One region of the Alloalcanivorax sp. genome, then DNA from elsewhere that is predicted to be linked to it. Evidence: predicted binding sites of a transcription regulator. Region 1 holds the regulator's gene; the other holds the start of a gene.
What was found. Region 1 encodes sigma-54, which starts transcription at its own class of promoters, with help from an activator protein. Its sites were predicted from a motif close to TGGCACNNNNNTTGCTNT; they were not measured.

Region 1 (9,284 bases):
GATGGCGATTTTCATGGGCGGCTCCATGTCGCTGCAGTCCATGGACCCGCAGGCGATGAGCAGCGGCATGGGTGTGATGATGGCGATCATGCTGCCGCTGTTCCTGATCGTGTTCACCCTGGTGATGTTCCTGTTCTACTTCGCCGTGCCGCTGATCATGCTGGGCGGCATGGGGCTGGGCGGCGCCATGGGGGTCAGCTTCCGCGCCTGCATGAAGAACCTGCTGCCGATGATCGTGTACGGCATCGTGGTGATGCTGATCATCATGGTGGCGGCCCTGCCGCTGCTGCTGGGCCTGCTGTTCGTGATGCCGATTCTGGCCGGCGCTTACTATGTGTCGTTCCGGCAGGTGCTTACCAGCCCCGCCGACGGTGCCGAACATGGAGCCGAATAACCCCTACCAGGGGCCACAAGCGGCGTTGCTGGAGACGCCGCGCCCCGGCGAGGCGACGGTGGGCCGCGCCCGCCGCCGTCCGGTGGGGCACGGCTGGCTGTGGTGGAAGCGGGCCTGGTCGCTGGTGGCCACCAACTGGGTGCTCTGGTGCCTGGCCGTGCTGGTGTTCTTCGCGGTGATTTTGGGCATCAGCCTGTTGAGCCTGTTCGTGCCGGTGTTGGGCAGCTTCGTGCCGACCCTGTTTTCGCCGGTGCTGGCGGCGGGGCTGTTCCATCTTGCCTGGCGGCGCTGGGGCGACGACGACTTCGAGTTCGGCGATCTGTTCGCCGGCTTTTCCAACCGCACCGGGGCGTTGTTTCTCGCCGGGCTGATGCAGCTGCTGCTGCAGATCGGCTTCACCGCGCTGATGGCGGCCCTGGTGTGGGTGGCGTTCGGCCCGGATATCGCCGCCTTCTTCAGCTCCGCCTTCGGCAACGCCCTGGAGCCGGTGCCGGAGATCAGCGCCGGTCTGGACGGCGCAAAGATGGCGCTCACCGGCTTGCTGGTGACGGCACTGTCGCTGCCCTATATGGCGCTGATCTGGTTCCAGGCGCCGCTGGTGTACTTCGGCGGGCGCAACGGCTTCCAGGCGCTGGGGGAAAGCCTGATCGCGGTGCTCAAGAACTGGGCGCCGATGCTCTGGTACAGCCTGGTGGTATTGCTGGTGATGCTGGCGGTGGGCGGCGCGCTCGCGCTGCTGTTCGTGCTGACCAGCACCCTGCTGGGCCCGGGTGTCTCCGGGGCGCTGGCCATGGTGCTGCTGAGCCTGCTGGCGCTGGTGCTGGGCCTGTTCCTGATGGCGGTGCTGACGGTGTCGGTGTACGCCTCGTTCCGGGATATCTTCGGCGCGGATGATGAGCCGGAAGCGACGCCCGAACTCGCTTAGACCACCAGGTTGGCGTAGAGCAGGGTGGCGAGACCGAGGAAGGCCATGAAGCCGACGATGTCGGTGACGGTGGTCAGCACCACCGACCCGGCCAGGGCCGGGTCGATGCCCATCCGTTTCATCACCATCGGGATCAGGGCGCCGGCGCCGGCGGCCACCACCAGGTTGAGGATCATGGCGCAGCCGATGATCACGCCCAGGCTCGGGTCGTCGAACCAGAGCGCGGCGGTGGCGCCGATCACCAGCGCCCAGAGCAGGCCGTTGAGCGCGCCCACCGCCAGTTCCTTGGTGAGCAGATAGCGGGTGTTGCCCGCCTGCACCTGTCCCAGCGCCATGGCGCGGATCACCAGGGTCAGGGTCTGGCTGCCGGCGATGCCGCCCATGCTGGCGACGATCGGCATCAGCACCGCCAGGGCCACCACTTTCTCCAGGGTATCCTCGAACAGGCTGATCACCGCCGAGGCGGCCAGGGCGGTGAGCAGGTTGATGCCCAGCCACAGCGCCCGGCGGCGCACCGTGTGCCAGACCGAGCCGAAGGTGTCTTCGTCCTCGTCCAGGCCGGCCATGCCCATCAGCGAGTGCTCGGCTTCTTCCATGATCACGTCGACCACGTCGTCAATGGTGATCCGGCCCACCAGCATGCCGTTGTCGTCCACCACCGGGGCGGTCACCAGGTCCAGCCGTTCGAACAGCTTGGCCACTTCGTGGGCGTCCTGGGTGGCGGGGATCGCTTCTACATCGGTGATCATCGCTTCGCGCACCGAGGTGCCGGGGTCGGATATCAGCACGCGGGTCAGCGGCAGCACGCCGACGAACTGGTTCTTGCGGTTGACCACCAGCAGGTTGTCGGTGGTCTTGGGGATATCGCCCAGGCGTCGCAGATAGCGCTGCACCACGCTGAAGGTGATCTCCGGGCGCACCGTGATCACGTCCGTGTTCATCAGGCCGCCGGCGGTGTCCTCCGGGTAGTTCATCACCTGTTCCAGGCGTTCCCGGTTCTGCGCGTCCAGGCCGGCCAGCACGCGGCTGGTGACCTGTTCCGGCAGTTCTTGAAGGAGGTCGGCCAGATCGTCGGTGTCGAGGTCCTCGATCAGCTCCACCAGCTCTTCGGTGGGCAGGTCGCGCAGCAGCTCCACGCGCACTTCCTCGCCGAGATACTGCAGCACCTCGGTTTCCTGCTCCTGGTTGAGCAGCTGCCAGAGGATTTCGCGTTCGCGGGGCGGGGAGGACTCGATCAGGTGCGCGGCTTCGGCGCCGGGCAGGTTGTTGAGCACCTGCCGCACTTCCGAAAAGGTGCCGCTGGCCAGGGCACGGTTGACCGTTTTCAGATTTCGGCGGTGGCGGGTTTGTTCTGCGGTCATGGTTCCCTCCTTAGGCGCGCCAGTTTACACCACCGCGCATTACCGGAGGATCAAAGCTTTAAAAAAGCGGCCTACTCGCCTTCGTCGAACTTGCGCTGGAACAGATCGGTGAGTTCGTCCATGGCCGGTTGTTCGTCCTCGCCGTCCACGCACACCCGCAGGGTGGTGCCTTTGGCGGCGCCCAGCGTGAGCAGCCCCATGATGCTCTTGGCGTCGATGCGGCGTTCTCCGTGAATCACCTGAATACTGCAGCTGTAGCGCGAAGCCACGCTGACCACCTTGGCGGCGGCGCGTGCGTGCAGGCCCAGCTTGTTGGTGATGGCCAGGTCCTGTTCAATCATCCATCCAGCTCCCGGTGGCGAACGTGCAAGGGCACGCCCTGGTTACGCAGCCGGTGGGCCAGCTGCTCGGTGATATAGACCGAACGGTGACGGCCGCCGGTGCAGCCCACGGCCACCGTCACATAGCTGCGGTCGTTGGCCGCGTAGGTGGGCAGCCAGCGGTTCAGAAAGTGGAAAATGTCTTCCAGCATCAGCTCGCTCTCCGGGTGCCCGCGCAGGAATTCGGCGATGCGCTCGTCGCGACCGGTCAGCGGCCGCAGCTCGTTGTGCCAGTGCGGGTTGGGCAGGGCGCGCACGTCGAACACCAGGTCGGCGTCGCGGGGCAGGCCGTTTTTATAGCCGAAGGATTCGATCAGCAGCGACAGATTGACGTCGCGGCGGGCCACCCTTTGCCGGATCAGGTTGCGCAGCGTGTGCACGTCCAGGCTGCTGGTGTCGATCACCAGATCGGCGAGCATGCGGATGTCGGCCAGCAGGTGCGCTTCGTACTCAATCGCGTCGGCCAGGGTGCGGTCGTCGTCGCTGAGCGGGTGGCGGCGGCGGGTGGCGCTGAAGCGCTCCAGCAGGGTGCCCGGGTCGGCGTCGAGGAAGATCACCTCGGTCTCCACCTGCTGGTTTTTCAGTGCCTTGATGATGCTTTTGAACGCCAGCAGCTGGCGGGGCAGGTTGCGCGCGTCCACGCCCACCGCCACCCGCTCGGGGGCGTGTTCCTCGGTGTCGAGCTGTTCCGTGAGGGTGGGCAACAGCCCCAGGGGCAGATTGTCCACGCAATAGTAACCGTGGTCCTCCAGGGCCTGCAGGGCGGTGGTTTTACCCGACCCGGAGCGGCCGCTGAGAATGGTGAGCTTCATAAGGGGGCAACCGGTAAGGGCTAGGACGCGAGGCGTAGTTCCGCTTCCGATTCCACCGCCACCTGGAACAACTGCTGGTTGCTGTGGGCCCGTCGCAGGTCGCTGCGGTAGTCATCGTCGTTGAACAGGCTGGCCAGGTGGCTGAGTGTCTTGAGGTGCTGTTCCGGGTTCTGCTCCGGCACCAGCAGCACGAACACCAGATCCACCGGGCGCCCGTCGACGGCGTCGAAGTCCACCGCGTCTTCCAGCTTCAACAGCAGGCCCACCGCGCCCTCGCAGTGGCCCAGCCGGCAGTGGGGAATGGCGATGCCCTCGCCGATGCCGGTGGACCCGAGTTTTTCCCGGGCCACCAGGGCGTCGAACACTTCCTGCTCGTTGAGGCCGCCGCAGCTGGCCGCGGCCAGCTGGGCGATCTGATCGAGCAACCGTTTTTTACTGGTGACCGACACGTCGTTATAGGTGCGGTCTTCGCTGAGCAATTCACGTACTCGCATAGGGTTAATGACCGTGTTTACGGTCCACCGTCTTCTCTTTGTGTTTGAGGATTTGCCGGTCCAGCTTGTTGGTCAGCGCATCAATGGCCGCGTACATGTCGTCCGCGTGGGCGGTGGCGAACACGTCGGCGCCGGAGATGTGGATGGTGGATTCGGCCTTGTGGGATTTGGGCTCCGGAGACAGGATCACCTGAATGCTGGTGATCTGATCGAAATGGCGCTCCAGTTTGGCGAACTTTTCGTCCACATAGTCACGCAGGGCGTCGGTGATATCCAGGTGGTGACCACTGATGTTTATTTGCATGGCTGGCTCCTATACCTCGTTAAGACCCATCCTCCGCGCGCCTACACCAAACGCTTGCGGGCGCTCGAGGACGGGATGCGCATCGCCTCGCGATATTTGGCGACCGTGCGGCGCGCCACCTTGATCCCCTGATCATTCAGCAAGCTCGCCAGCTTGTTGTCGCTGAGCGGCTTGCGAGGACTCTCGGCGGCGACCAGCTTCTTAATGATGGCACGAATGGCGGTGGAGGAACACTCACCGCCGCCGTCCGTGTCGACGTGACTTGAGAAGAAATATTTCAGCTCGAACACGCCCTTGGGCGTGAGCATGAATTTCTGGTTGGTGACCCGACTGATGGTGGACTCGTGCATGCCCACGGCCTCGGCGATGTCCGCCAGGACCAGCGGTTTCATCGCCTCTTCACCGTAGTTGAAGAAGTCCTGCTGCACCTCGACGATGCGGCTGGCCACTTTCAGCAGGGTGTCGTGGCGGCTTTGCAGGCTTTTCAGGAACCATTTGGCCTCCTGCATGCAGTTACGCAGGTACTGGCCGTCCTCGCCGCCGACCTGGCGGGCCATCTGGGCGTACTGGGCGTGGAGGTTGACGCGCGGCAGCACCGCCTCGTTGAGCGCCACCCGCCAGCCGCCCTTGTGGGCGCTGACCACCACGTCGGGGACTGCGTAATCGGCGCTCTCGCCGCCGATCTGCTGGCCCGGGGCCGGGTCCAGGCCGCGCAGCAGGGCCATGGCCGCGAGCAGGGCCTCCTCGGTGGCGCCCAGGGCGCGCCGCAGGCCGGCGTAATCGTGTTTTTCCAGCAGCGTCTGGTGCGCCAGCACCGCGCGGGCGTGGTCCAGATGCGGAGTGTCCTCGGGCAGCTGGGCCAGCTGCACGCCCAGGCACTCGGCCAGGTCGTGGCTGGCCACGCCGACCGGGTCAAACTGTTGCAGCCGGTGCAGCACCGCCACCACTTCATCGTCTTCCACCGGGTCGTCCGGGTCGGCGATTTCGTTATGGGCGGTGGTGACCAGGTCTTCCAGGGGCACGGTGACGAAGCCGCGCTCGTCCAGGGCTTCAATGATGATCTGCGCGATCACCCGGTCCCGGTCGCTCATCGGCGTCAGGTTGAGCTGCCACTCCATGTGGCTGATCAGGGTGTCCGGGTTGGCGTGGCGCTGCTGCCAGGCGTCGGCGTCCTCGCTTTCGCCGCCGGGGCTGCTCTGGCCCACGTAGAGGTCGTCCCAGTCGCTGTCGGTCTCCACCGGGCCGTCCACCAGGTCTTCCAGGGCGTCGCTGCGCTCCACGTCCAGGTCCGCGTCGGCGTCGTACTCGCCGTCATCGGCGCTGAAATCCTCGGCGCCTTCCTCAATTTCCAGCAGTGGGTTGGTCTCCACCGCCTGCTGGATCTCCAGGCGCAGGTCCAGCGTCGACAGCTGCAGCAGGCGGATTGCCTGCTGCAGCTGGGGCGTCATGGTCAGCTGCTGGCCGATTTGAAGCTGTAAGGAGGGTTTCATGCTGCGTGTCTGGTTGCTCGATCCCGAGGGTTGGAGCATAGCAGCATCAATCGAAATTAAGCAATAATCATGCCAGCTATTGTGTTGTCCGGCGGAAGGGTGTAGGGCGATGCGGCGGGAAGGCGTCCACTATATGCAAGGGTTTGGGCGGTGCGCAAGGCGCGGCGGCGCCCGCCGCCGCTTTTGTCGCCACTAGAGCCGGAAATCGGCGCCCAGGTAGACGTCGCGCACCTGCTGGTTGCCGAGAATGGTGTCGGCGTCGCCGTCGGCGATGATATGGCCGGTGCTGACGATATAGGCGGTGTCGCAGATATCCAGGGTCTCGCGGACGTTGTGGTCGGTGATCAGCACGCCGATGCCGCGGTCCTTGAGATGGCGGATGATGCTCTTGATGTCGTTCACGGAGATCGGGTCGACCCCGGCGAAGGGCTCATCGAGCAGAATAAAGTCCGGGTCCGTGGCCAGACCGCGGGCGATCTCCGCGCGCCGCCGCTCGCCGCCGGACAGGCTCATGCCCATGCTGTCGCGGATATGGTCGATGTGGAATTCCTGCAGCAGTTTCTCCAGCTGCTCCTTGCGCTCCGCCTTGCTGAGGCTCTTGCGCGTTTCCAGGATCGCCATGATGTTCTGCTCCACGGTGAGGCGGCGGAAGATGCTCGCCTCCTGGGGCAGGTAGCCGATGCCGCGTTTGGCCCGGCCGTGCATGGGCAGGTGGGTGATGTCGTTGCCGTTGATCTCGATGCGGCCGGCGTCGGCGGCCACCAGGCCCACGATCATATAGAAGCAGGTGGTCTTGCCGGCGCCGTTGGGGCCCAGCAGACCGACGATCTGGCCGGCTTCCACTTCCAGGGAGACGTCCTCGATGACGCGGGTGCTCTTGTAGCTCTTGGCCAGGTTATGGGCGCTCAGATGTGCCATCTCAGGGGGTCTCCGCATTGTCGGGTTGCGCGGCCGGGGCGTCCTGGGCCGGTTCGCCGTTGTCCTGCTCCTCCGGCTCGGCGTCCTCGCTGGCTTGCTCGGCGTTCTTGGCCGGGATCACCAGACGGACCCGCTTGTCGCCTTCGCTGCTGGCGTCCACGCGGCGCGAATCCAGGTTGTACTCCACCTTGGCGCCTTCGAAGGTGTTGCCCTGGTGGGTGACGCGGGCGTTGCCGGTGAGCACCAGGCTGCGCTGCGCCAGGTCGTAGACCAGCTTGTCGGCGCGGGCGTTCAATTCCTTGCCTTCCACCATGCGCACCGGCGACCCGGTGGCTTCCACCCGCATCAGTTCATTGTTCTCGGTGAACAGGCGGATCACATCCGCGTTCAGGCGCCGCTTGCCCTGGATCAGCTCGGCGTTGCCGCGATACACGCCGGTGCCGGCGCTCTGTTCGAAGGTGGCCTCATCGGCGCTCACCTCCACCGGGCCGGTGGGCTGCTGGGCGGCGGCGCCGGCGGTCAGCGCGGTCAACGCCAGAGCCAGCAGAGCCTTGCCCAGGGCGGACCTATTCCGTGCTGCCTGTGAATTCACTTACCACTCCTTGCTTGAGTGTCATTTCGCCGCTGGTCAGATCGCTTTCCATGGCGCCGGCGCGGGTGCGGCCGTCGCGGTGGCGCATGGCGAGCTCGCCGGGGGAGACCACGCGGTTAGTGTCGTTGTGGTACTGCAGTTCCTCGGTGTCCAGGGTGACGCCGTTGCTTTCGCTGCGCGCTTCCACCTGGTCCGTGAAGACAATCAGGTCACCGTTGTCGCGCACTTCACCACGGCGGGACTGGATCGTCCACAGGCCGTTGCTGTTGTCCATGCGCAACACCGGTTCAGTGAGGGTGGTGAGCGCGTCCCGTTCGTACTGCTCCAAGTGATCCGCCACCAGGCGGTACTGCACCCGGCCGTCCTCTTCGTCGTAGGCTTTGGCGACGATCCGGTCGGCGATGATCATCGGCGCGTTGAGAAACGCCTCGCGGTCCTCTTCCAGAGGGTTGTCCCACTCGTGCAGGGTCATCAGCACGATCAAGCCCAGCAGCAGGATGCCGGAGGCGCTAAGCAGGCCCTGCCGTTTCACGCGTCACCCCGGTGTTCGAGAAGGGCGTCGCAGATTTCGCGCACCGCGCCTTCGCCGCCTCGGGCGCGGGTCACGTGGTCGGCCGCCGCCCGCGCGCAGTCGTGGCCGCTGGACGGTGCGAAGGCGATCTGCGCCCACTGCAGGGCCGGCACGTCCGGTTCATCGTCGCCGGCGTAGCCGGTTTCGCGGGCGGTCACGCCCAGCGAGGCGGCCAGGTCGGCCAGCGCCACGCCCTTGTCCTCGCGGCCCTGGATCACGTGCTGAATGCCCAGCTCGGCGGCGCGGCGGGCCACCATGGGCGTGTCGCGGCCGGTGATCAGCGCCAGGGTGACGCCGCTGGCGGCCAGTTTCTTGAGGCCGTGACCGTCCAGGGTGTTGAACACCTTGAGCGCTTCGCCGTCGGGGCCGTAATAGAGGCGGCCGTCGGTGAGCACGCCGTCCACGTCGAAGGCCATCAGTTTCAGGTTGCGCGCGTCGGCGCTGGACACCAGCAAGGTCACTACATCACCCCCGCGCGCAGCAGGTCCTGGGTGTTGAGGGCGCCCACCGGGCGCTGGTCGGCGTCACACACCACCAGGCCGTTGATCTTGCGCGTCTCCATGATTTGCAGGGCCTCGGCGGCCAGGTGCCCGGGCGGCATGGTCACCGGGCGCGGCGACATCACGTCGGCGATGCCGGCCTGGCGGATATCCAGGCCCTTTTCCAGGGTGCGGCGCAAATCGCCGTCGGTGAAGATGCCGATCAGGCGGCCGTCGTCGTCCACCACGGTGGTCATGCCCAGGCCCTTGCGGGTCATTTCCAGCAGGGCGTCGGACAGGCTGGCGTCGCGGTTGACCCGGGGCAGGCGCTCTTCCGCGTGCATGATGTCGTCGACCTTGAGCAGCAGGCGCCGGCCCAGGCTGCCGCCCGGATGGCTGAGGGCGAAGTCCTCGGCGGTGAAGCCGCGCGCCTCGAGCAGGGCGATGGCAAGGGCGTCGCCCATGGCCAGCGCGGCGGTGGTGGAGGTGGTGGGCGCCAGGTTGTGCGGGCAGGCCTCTTCTTCCACGCCCACGTCGAGATGCACGTCGGAGAGCTGCGCCAGG
Region 2 (9,284 bases), on a different contig from region 1:
AGATATTTTTCGGTGTCCTTGTGCAGCACCTTGGGGTCGACCCCCAGTTCCTGGGCGGCGTGCTGGAGAAAATAGCCGGCCAAGGCGGGGATGTCCTCGCGGCGCTCGGCGAGACGCGGAATGTGAATGCGGATCACATTGAGGCGGTGGAACAGGTCCTCCCGGAAGTCGCCGTCGCGCACCAGTTTTTCCAGGTCCTGGTGGGTGGCGGCGATGATGCGCACGTCCACATGGATCGGCGTGGTGCCACCCACCCGGTAGAACTCATTCTCCTGCAGCACGCGCAGCAAACGGGTCTGGGCCTCCAGCGGCATATCGCCGATTTCATCGAGAAACAGGGTGCCGCCGTTGGACTGCTCGAAACGCCCGACCCGCTGGCTGTTGGCGCCGGTGAAAGCGCCCTTCTCGTGGCCGAACAGTTCCGATTCGATCAGGTCCTTGGGGATCGCCGCCATATTCAGCGCCACGAAGTTCTTCTCGCGGCGCATGGAGTGGCGGTGCAGGGCCCGGGCCACCAGCTCCTTGCCGGTGCCCGACTGGCCGTTGATCAGCACCGTGACGTTGGAGTGGCTGAGCCGGCCGATGGCGCGGAACACCTCCTGCATGGCTGGCGCCTCGCCGATGATCTCGGTGGGCGTTTCCGCCGCCGGCGCCACGAACTCCTCGTCGTTCTCCTTGCGGTGCTTGATCGCCCGCTTGACCAGTGCCACCGCCTCGTCCACGTCGAACGGCTTGGGCAGGTATTCGAACGCCCCGCCCTGGTAGGACGCCACCGCCGAGTCCAGGTCGGAATGGGCGGTCATGATGATCACCGGCAGATTGGGGTTCTTGCGCTGCAGGATCTTGAGCATGCGCAGGCCGTCGGTGCCCGGCATGCGCACATCGGAAATCAGCACGTCGGGCTCGGCGCCGCCCTCGTCGAGGCGGTTGAGGGCCTCGTCGGCGTCTTCAAAACATACCGGCTGGTAGCCTTCCTGGCCGAGCGCCTTTTCCAGCACCCAGCGAATGGAGCGGTCGTCGTCGATCACCCAAATGGTTGCGGTCATGATCCTTTGCTCTCCGTTGTATCCACCGGTTCCATGGGCAGCAGCAGGCTGAAGCAGGTGCGCCCGGGCTCGCTGTCGCACTCAATCAGACCTTGGTGCTGGCTGATGATCGACTGGGCGATGGACAGCCCCAGCCCCGAGCCGTTGGCCCGGCCGCTGACCATGGGATAAAAAATCGTTTCCTGGAGCTCCTGGGAGATCCCCGGGCCGTTGTCTTCGATGTCCACCCGCAGCACCAGCCGGTGGCGCTGCACGCCGATGGTGAACTGGCGCAGCGCGCGGGTGCGCATCACCACGCGGGCGTCCTCGGTGCCGGCTTCCAGCAACGCCTGCATGGCGTTGCGCATCAGGTTCAGGAGCACCTGAATCAGCTGGTCCCGGTCGGCGATCACTTCCGGCAGGCTGACGTCGTAATCGCGGCGCAGCAGCACCCCTTCCGGGTACTCCGCCAGCAACAACTGCCGCACATGCTCCAGGCATTCGTGAATATTGACCGGCGCGAACGCCGGCGGCTTACGCGGGCCCAGCATCCGGTCCGCCACCGAGCGCAGGCGGTCCGCCTCGTCGATGATCACCCGGGTGTATTCCGCCAGTTCCGGATCCGGCAGCGCCCGCTCGAGCAGCTGGGCGGCGCCGCGGATACCGCCCAGGGGGTTCTTGATCTCATGGGCGACGCCCCGCACCAGCGCGCGGGTGGCCTGGTGTGCGTGCATCAGCCCCTCTTCCCGGGTAATACGCAGCAGCCGGTCAAGGGACTGCATCTCCACCAGCAGCGCCATGTTCTGGCCACGCTCATGGATCGGGCTGACGCTGTAATCGACCATCGCCTGCTGCCCCGGCGCCACGTTGAGCCGGGCTTCGCGGCGGGTGAACGGGTGCCCCTCGTCCATGCACTGTTGCAGGGCACCCCGCGCGTCCTCGTCATCGAAAAAGTACTCCGGCAACCGCTGCCCGATTATTCGAGAGGCACTGGTGGCCAGCAGCATTTCCGCCGCCGGATTGAGGTAGCGCACGCGCAGGTCGCCGTCGAGCATCATTACCGCGGTACGGAGATGATCCAGCAGCCGTTTTTGCAGCACCGTGTCTGTCGTCATAGTTCGGGCCATAACAGGGCATAAGCAATTATCAGGCCACCCGTGAGAGCGCCTTCACAGGGCAGCAGGCGGGTAGAGGACGTGTCCTTCACGGTGCAGTCTAGGAGGTATGGCGGGAGGGTGCACACTTTTGGTGCAGAAGGGTTCAGTCGTCGGAGGGGCGGATAACGCGCTGGGCACTGCCGCCCACCGCGGCACCGCCGCCACGCTCCGCGCCGGCGCCCCGGTCGGCGCCGCTGCCGGTGGTGGCGGAGCCGCCACGTTCGGCCCGGCCACCGAAGGTGGGAAAGGCGGAGCCTTTGCCCTGGCCCTGGCCGCCGCCGCTATCGGCGGTGGTACGCATCACGTAGAACAGCACCGGCTCGGACTCGATCAGCACTGTGCCGTCGCCGTCACGCACCTGCACCACCAGGGTGTGCTCGCCGGGATTGGGAAAGTCCATGGCGTTGCCCTCAAGCGGCGTGCCGTTGTCGAGAATCACCAGCCGGTGCCCGCTTTTCAGCGACGGCGACAGCGATACCTGAACCTGGATCGGGTTGTCCTGGGGAAGGCGCAGGTTGGCGCCGGCGTCCGGCGCGGTGATCGACACCGCCTCATAGCCCGTATCCGGCGGCTCCGGTGGTTCCGGCGGCGCATCGCCCCGGGATGCGGCGCGCCGCTCCACCGGCGGGCTGTCCATGGTGTTGGTGGGGCCCACTTTCACTTCCTCGGCGCGCTTCTTGTCCGGCGGGTTGTCGGTGAACACCACGTTGCCGTCGGCGTCCACGGTGCGGTAGATGCCTTTCGAGCCGCCGGCTTCATCGGGGCGGTCGACATTCTCTGTTTGCGCGCCGGCCAGCAGTGGCATGACGCACAGTAATAGGGGCCACCAGATTTTCATTGGTCTCATCCTTGTTGGGTCTGACCTTGATTCTGACTCCGGGGTACCCGCAAAAAAAGGGCCCGGCCCGCAAAATCCATCGCGACACCTCTAAGAGCCCGGCTTGTAGGAGCTTGCTTGCAAGCGAAAGGCCGGCAACGCCGGCCGGCAGGATACCAGAGAGGTTCTTTGTACTGCGGCCAGAGGGGCTCTGGTATCCCGCCGGGTGGCTGAAAAGCCACCCTTTCGCGGGCATGGCCCGCTCGCACAAACAAAAAAAGCCCGGCGCGAAGGCCGGGCTTTTCGGGGACTGCGGTCGCCATGAGGCTTAGCAGCTGTAGTACATGTCGAACTCGACCGGATGCGGGGTCATGTTCAGACGCTCCACTTCGCTGCGCTTGAGCTCGATGTAGCCTTCCAGCATGTCCTTGGTGAACACGTCGCCCTGGGTCAGGAACTCGTGATCGGCTTCCAGAGCATCCAGCGCCATGGTCAGAGTGTGCGCCACGGTGGGGATGTCCTTGGCTTCTTCCGCCGGCAGATCGTAGAGATCCTTGTCCATGGCGTCGCCCGGGTGGATCTTGTTCTTGATGCCGTCCAGGCCGGCCATCATCAGTGCCGCGAAGCACAGGTACGGGTTGGCGGACGGATCCGGGAAGCGGGTCTCGATACGACGCGCTTTCGGGTTGCTCACCCACGGAATGCGGATGGAAGCGGAACGGTTACGGGCGGAGTACGCCAGCATTACCGGGGCTTCGAAGCCGGGCACCAGACGCTTGTAGGAGTTGGTGGAACCGTTGGTGAAGGCGTTCAGGGCGCGTGCGTGCTTGATCACGCCACCGATGTAGAACAGCGCTTCTTCGGACAGGCCCGCGTACTCGTCACCGGCGAACAGGTTCTTGCCGTCTTTGGCCAGGGACATGTGCACGTGCATACCGGAACCGTTATCACCGATCAGCGGCTTGGGCATGAAAGTGGCGGTCTTGCCGTAGGCGTGGGCCACGTTGTGCACGCAGTACTTGAGGATCTGCACTTCGTCGGCTTTCTTGGTGAGGGTGTTGGCGCCCACACCGATCTCGCACTGGCCCGCGGTGCCCACTTCGTGGTGATGCACTTCGATTTCCAGGCCCATCTGCTCCATGGCGGAACACATGGCGCCACGCAGGTCGTGCAGGCTGTCCACCGGGGGTACCGGGAAGTAGCCGCCTTTGACGCCGGGACGGTGACCGATGTTGTTCTTCTCGAACTCATCGGCGGACACCCAGGCCGCTTCTTCGGAGTAGATGTTGTACATGGCGCCGGACATGTCGGACTTCCACTGTACCGAATCGAACACGAAGAATTCCGGCTCCGGGCCGAACAGAGCGGTGTCGGCGATACCGGTGGACTTCAGGTATTCCTCGGCGCGCAGCGCCACGGAGCGCGGATCACGCTCGTAACCCTGCATGGTGGTCGGCTCAACGATGTTGCAACGCAGGTTCAGCGTGGCCACGTCGGTGAACGGGTCGAGAACGGCGGTTTCGTCTTCGGGCAGCAGAATCATGTCGGATTCGTTGATGCCTTTCCAACCGGCGATGGAGGAACCATCGAACATCTTGCCGTCCTGGAAGAAGTCGTCGTCGATTTCGCCGACGGGAAGGGTCACGTGCTGCTCTTTACCATGGCTGTCGGTAAAACGCAGATCCACCCACTTCACGTCGTTATCTTTAATCAGTTTCAGCGTCTTTTCAGACATTGTTGAGCGTCCTCCTGGAACGGGTATGTGTCTGGCTACTCGCCTCCGCCGGAGCGGGCACGCGAAGAGCCGTTATTCTCGGCCACCGGGGCCTGCATGCCAATAGGTCAGCAAATACTGTGCCAGCCCTTTTTTGGCGCAGCAGCTTGTATTGAGCCCGATCAGCGCGCCTGTATCCGGATATCATGCACCGAAACGGTGCTTTCTTGGTATTTGTGCACCACTAGAGTGCAACGGAAGGTTCACCAACCCGCAGGGTGATCACCACCTCCAGGTCGCCCTCCTCCGTGGCCAGCACCTCGTGGCCATTGATTCGGCACCAGGCGGGAATGTCGTTGAGCGCCCCCGGGTCCGTGCAGGTTACCCTCAGCACCTCCCCCTGCGCCAGTTCGGCGACCTTGTTCTGGGTCTTGATCACTGGAATGGGGCACAGCTGGCGGCGCACATCCAGTTCGTGAAGGGTTTCGTCGGTCATCGCGGTCAGGCCACCAGCCAGGTTTTCGGGATGTCTTCGGGCCGTGCCGGCGCGATGCGCACCTCGCGGGCAACGCCGCCCGGGTCCTTGACCTCCACGGTGACGGTGTCGTCGCCGCGGCCCTTGGAGTAGCGCGCCACGATGGCGGCGGCCTGCTCCAGCTCCGCTTCCGATTCGAAGCGTCCGTCCACCAGCGCCAGCGGGCCGGGGCAACTGACCGTGGTGAGGCTGGTGAACTGGTAGCGGTAGCCTTCCAGGAAGCGGTTCTCGCCTTCCTCGCGGCTGATGATCAGCTTCAGGTGCGGCTGCGGGCGGATATGCCGGCCCACTTTCAGCAGCATGATGTCGTCCAGCTCGTAGCGGCGCTCGTTGCGGGCCTGCCACAGGTCGGCCAGCTTGCGGGAATAGGATTCGTCGGTCAGGAAGCAGCAGCCGCCGGAGGGCTGGGCGTAGTCCTCCAGGCCGAAACGCCGGGCCAGCTCGATCTGTGGCTTGCGGTTGCGGCCGGAGAAATCGTGCAGCCGCGAGCGGTCCACCCAGCCCTCGCGCTCGGGCAAAGTCTCGGGCAGGTTGAGCGCGCTGAGCGGGCGCAGCAGGCGGTCGTCGGCGCCGGACTCGCTGCTGATAATGGGCATGGTTTCCTTGCGCTGGCTCTTGGGCCGCTGGCCCACCACCTCGCCGGTGATGATGAAGTCGAAGCCCTTCTCGCCGGCCAGCTCACGGGCCTTGTTCAGCATCAAGGTGGCCTGGTTGACCATGAAGATCTTGCAGTCCAGGCAGGGGTTCAGATGGGCGCCGTAGCCGTGCTTGGGGTTGAGCACCACATCCTTGTACTCCTCGGAGATATCAATGATGTGCAGCTTGATGCCCAGCTCCTCGGCCACCCAGAGGGCGTTGTTGCGCTTGTTCTTGTCCTTGTCTTTCTTGCGGATCGCGTGGGTGTGGCCCTCCACGCAGAAGCCGGTGAAGAAGTTCACCCCTTCCACGTGAATGCCCTGCTCCTGCATCACTTTTACCGCCAGCATGGAGTCCAGCCCGCCGGACACCAGCGCGATGGCGCGGCGCTGGAGCGGGTCGGCGCTGGGCCGGGTGACGGGTGCGACTGCCTCGGACATAACAATACTCGCCCTGTTTTAAAGGAGATGGTCGGAAACGGGCGGCAGAGTATAGCAAATCACGCTTTGTTGACGAAGCGCCGGGGTCAGGGCGCTGCGGGGGCTTCCGGCAGGCGGGCCACGGCGAACTCGCGCTTGGCGAGCGTCAGCCGGCGGGCCACCGGCTCCAGCTTCCAGTCCAGGCCGTCGAGATGATCCTCGACGATGCGGCAGCGGCGCAGCAGGCCGTCGTCGTTGGCGATCTGAATGTTCAGCCCGGGCCGGGCGTTGAGCTCCAGCATCAACGGGCCCTTGTGCTTGTCCATTACCAGGTCCACGCCCAGATAACCCAGGCCGGTGAGCTCATAGCAGCGCGCCGCCAGCTCCAGGCAGGCTTCCCAGTCGGGAATCTGCACGCCGGCCACCGGATGGGCGGTGTCCGGGTGCCGGTCGATCTTCAGGTTGTGCCAGGTGCCGCTCAGGGTAACGCCGGTGGCGATGTCCACGCCCACGCCGATGGCGCCCTGGTGCAGGTTGGCCTTGCCGTCGGACTGTCGAGTGGGCAGGCGCAGCATGGCCGCCACCGGGTAGCCCTTGAGCACGATGATGCGCACGTCCGGCACGCCGCCGATGCTGATGCGGTCGAACAGGTCGGTGGAGCGCACCCGGTACTCGATCAGGGCGCGGTCGCGGTGGCCGCCCAGGGAATAGATGCCGGAGATGATCCCGGAGATATGAAACTCCAGCTCCTCGGGGCTGATCATGCGGCCGGAGGCGCCGCGGTAGTAGCCCTCGAAGCGGTCCGAGATCACCATGATGCCGTCGCCGCCGGCACCCTGGGCCGGCTTGATCACGAAGTCACCGTGGGTCTCGACGATGTGCTGGAGCTTGCTGATGCCCTGCTCGGTATCAATGATCCCGTACATGTCCGGCACCTGGATGCCGGCGTCCAGGGCCAGCTTCTTGGTGCGGATCTTGTCGTCCACCAGCGGGTACAGGCGCCGGTCGTTGTAGGCCAGCACATAGTCGCCGTTGCGCTGGTTGATGCCCATCACGCCACGGCGGCGCAGGGCCCTCCAGGTGCGGATTCCGAACATCAGCGGCCACCTTCATCGGTCATCGCCCGGAAGCGCATCAGCTCCGCCAGGCGATAACCCCGGTAATGGCCCATCAGCACCATCACCGCCGCCAGCACCAACAACACGCCGGGGAAGGTGAACACGAAGTACACCAGCGGCTGCCAGACCATCAGCAGGTGACACAGCACCGCCGCGATCAGGGTGCCGATGGCCACCTTCAGCGACTGGCCGCCGCCACGCTCCTCCCAGACGATCGAGATACGCTCGATCACCATGGTCAGAATCACCATCGGGAACAGCGCCACCGACAGGCCGGTGGAGAGCCCCAGCTTGTAGCCCACCAGGCTGATCAGCGCCATCAGGATCACCACGAAGGTGAGCACGATCGACAGCCGCGCCAGTAACTGTAATTTCAGGTGTTCCAGATAGCCGCGCACCGACAGCCCGATGGCGGTGATGAAGGTGAACAGCAGCACGCCCCAGATCACCTCGGTTTCGCGGAACGCCAGGGCGATCAGCACCGGCGTGAAGGTGCCCAGGGTCTCCATGCCGACCAGTGAGCGAATCAGCAGCACCAGCAGCACGCCCACCGGAATCATCATCAGGATGCGGAACAGCTGCTGGGACGGCACCGGCAGCTCATACAGGGAATAGTCGATAAAGCTGCTCTGATCCTGGAAACGCAGCGACTGGGCCAGCTGCAGCGCGCTCATCTCGTTGCGGTGAACGCCGAAATCCACATCCGCGTTGCGGGCGCCTTCCAGCGCCAGCAGCGGCTTGTCGCCGCTCCACCACACCAGCCGGTCCTCCGGCAGCCCCTGGCGGCCGTCCAGCGGGTTGAAATACAGCCAGCTTTTGCCGTTGTAGGTGCGCAGCCACAGCTCCGGTTCCTGGTCGCGGCTCTCGTTGAGCTCCAGGGTATGCACCGGCTCGGCGGGGATGTGCGCCACCGCCAGCAACAGATCGACCACCCGGGCGCGGTTCTCCGGGCTGCGGTCGCCGCCGAGCAGCAGGCGCACATTGTCGCTTTCCATGTTGTTGACGCGCTTGATGGTCTCGCTGACGAAGGTCTCCACGTCCGCGGAGTGCTGGCGGATCGGCGCCAGCAGGGCATCGGCGGCGAGCCGCTCCGGGCCCTCCAGCGGCGGCGCGGCGCGGAACTGGGGGCCGTCCTCGGGCACCGACGCCGGTTCGGCGAAGCGCGAGGTGAGCATCAACCGGTAATACAGGTTCTGCCGTCCCTCGGCCCGGCGCGCCGACCAGGTGACCACCCGGTTGCCGTTCTCCCGGTTGACGTTGACGCCGTAGTTGTTGGAAATAAAGCTTTCATTGAGGGCGGTGAAACCGCTCTCCAGCGGCGGCACGTACATGCGCGCCTTGATCGGGGTGTTCTCCCGCGCCTGGAAACTGACCTGGGCGTCCACCACCCATACCGGGTCACTCTCGCTCTCGGTGAGCGGCACTTTCTGGACCAATATCTGGTAGGCAATACTGCCAACCCCCAGCAACAACAAAAAAGCGGCGAGCAGCCGGGCGTGCAATTTCACAGAACGCATTTTTCAGCCTTATTCCAATACTTTCGTCACGGGCGGTCAGCCACGGAACGGGAGCCAGCCCTGGCGCCCGTCGACGGTTCCTCGGCCCGCGCGGCCGTTCGGCGCACGTTGCTGAGACCGGCTGACCCGTGTTTGGTTGCGACATTCTAGGGCAGTCAGAGGCCAACCGGAGCAACAAAAGTAAAACTTTGCACCGGGTCACATTATGCCATGACACACCTTCGTGTGGCTTCCGTGGGTACAAGGGCTGTACAATGCGCCGCCTAATCCGCCTCCCACTCCGTTTCACGGGCCCTTCCGGCCGGTCGCGGACGCATTTTCACGCTGGTCCGCCAACGGACGGAGA

Region 2: a site for sigma-54 is predicted at 2,162-2,179, ahead of glnL (nitrogen regulation protein NR(II)). Genes of this name have one in related genera too.

Annotation. Positions count from the first base shown of each region.
Region 1 covers NZ_CAXPXK010000100.1:106,235-115,518, forward strand. Annotated here, with positions in the region: gene ACEQZD_RS12765 (BPSS1780 family membrane protein) at 1-394, shown strand, start outside; gene ACEQZD_RS12770 (BPSS1780 family membrane protein) at 381-1,319, shown strand; gene mgtE (magnesium transporter) at 1,316-2,680, opposite strand; gene ACEQZD_RS12780 (HPr family phosphocarrier protein) at 2,752-3,021, opposite strand; gene rapZ (RNase adapter RapZ) at 3,018-3,872, opposite strand; gene ptsN (PTS IIA-like nitrogen regulatory protein PtsN) at 3,893-4,366, opposite strand; gene hpf (ribosome hibernation-promoting factor, HPF/YfiA family) at 4,371-4,670, opposite strand; gene ACEQZD_RS12800 (RNA polymerase factor sigma-54) at 4,712-6,160, opposite strand; gene lptB (LPS export ABC transporter ATP-binding protein) at 6,353-7,078, opposite strand; gene lptA (lipopolysaccharide transport periplasmic protein LptA) at 7,080-7,670, opposite strand; gene lptC (LPS export ABC transporter periplasmic protein LptC) at 7,645-8,202, opposite strand; gene ACEQZD_RS12820 (HAD family hydrolase) at 8,199-8,657, opposite strand; gene ACEQZD_RS12825 (KpsF/GutQ family sugar-phosphate isomerase) at 8,702-9,284, opposite strand, start outside.
Region 2 covers NZ_CAXPXK010000017.1:5,986-15,269, reverse strand. Annotated here, with positions in the region: gene ntrC (nitrogen regulation protein NR(I)) at 1-1,046, opposite strand, end outside; gene glnL (nitrogen regulation protein NR(II)) at 1,043-2,140, opposite strand; gene ACEQZD_RS02145 (DUF4124 domain-containing protein) at 2,286-3,020, opposite strand; gene glnA (glutamate--ammonia ligase) at 3,328-4,734, opposite strand; gene ACEQZD_RS02135 (sulfurtransferase TusA family protein) at 4,958-5,209, opposite strand; gene ACEQZD_RS02130 (tRNA (5-methylaminomethyl-2-thiouridylate)-methyltransferase) at 5,215-6,324, opposite strand; gene ACEQZD_RS02125 (alpha-L-glutamate ligase-like protein) at 6,411-7,400, opposite strand; gene ACEQZD_RS02120 (inactive transglutaminase family protein) at 7,400-8,938, opposite strand.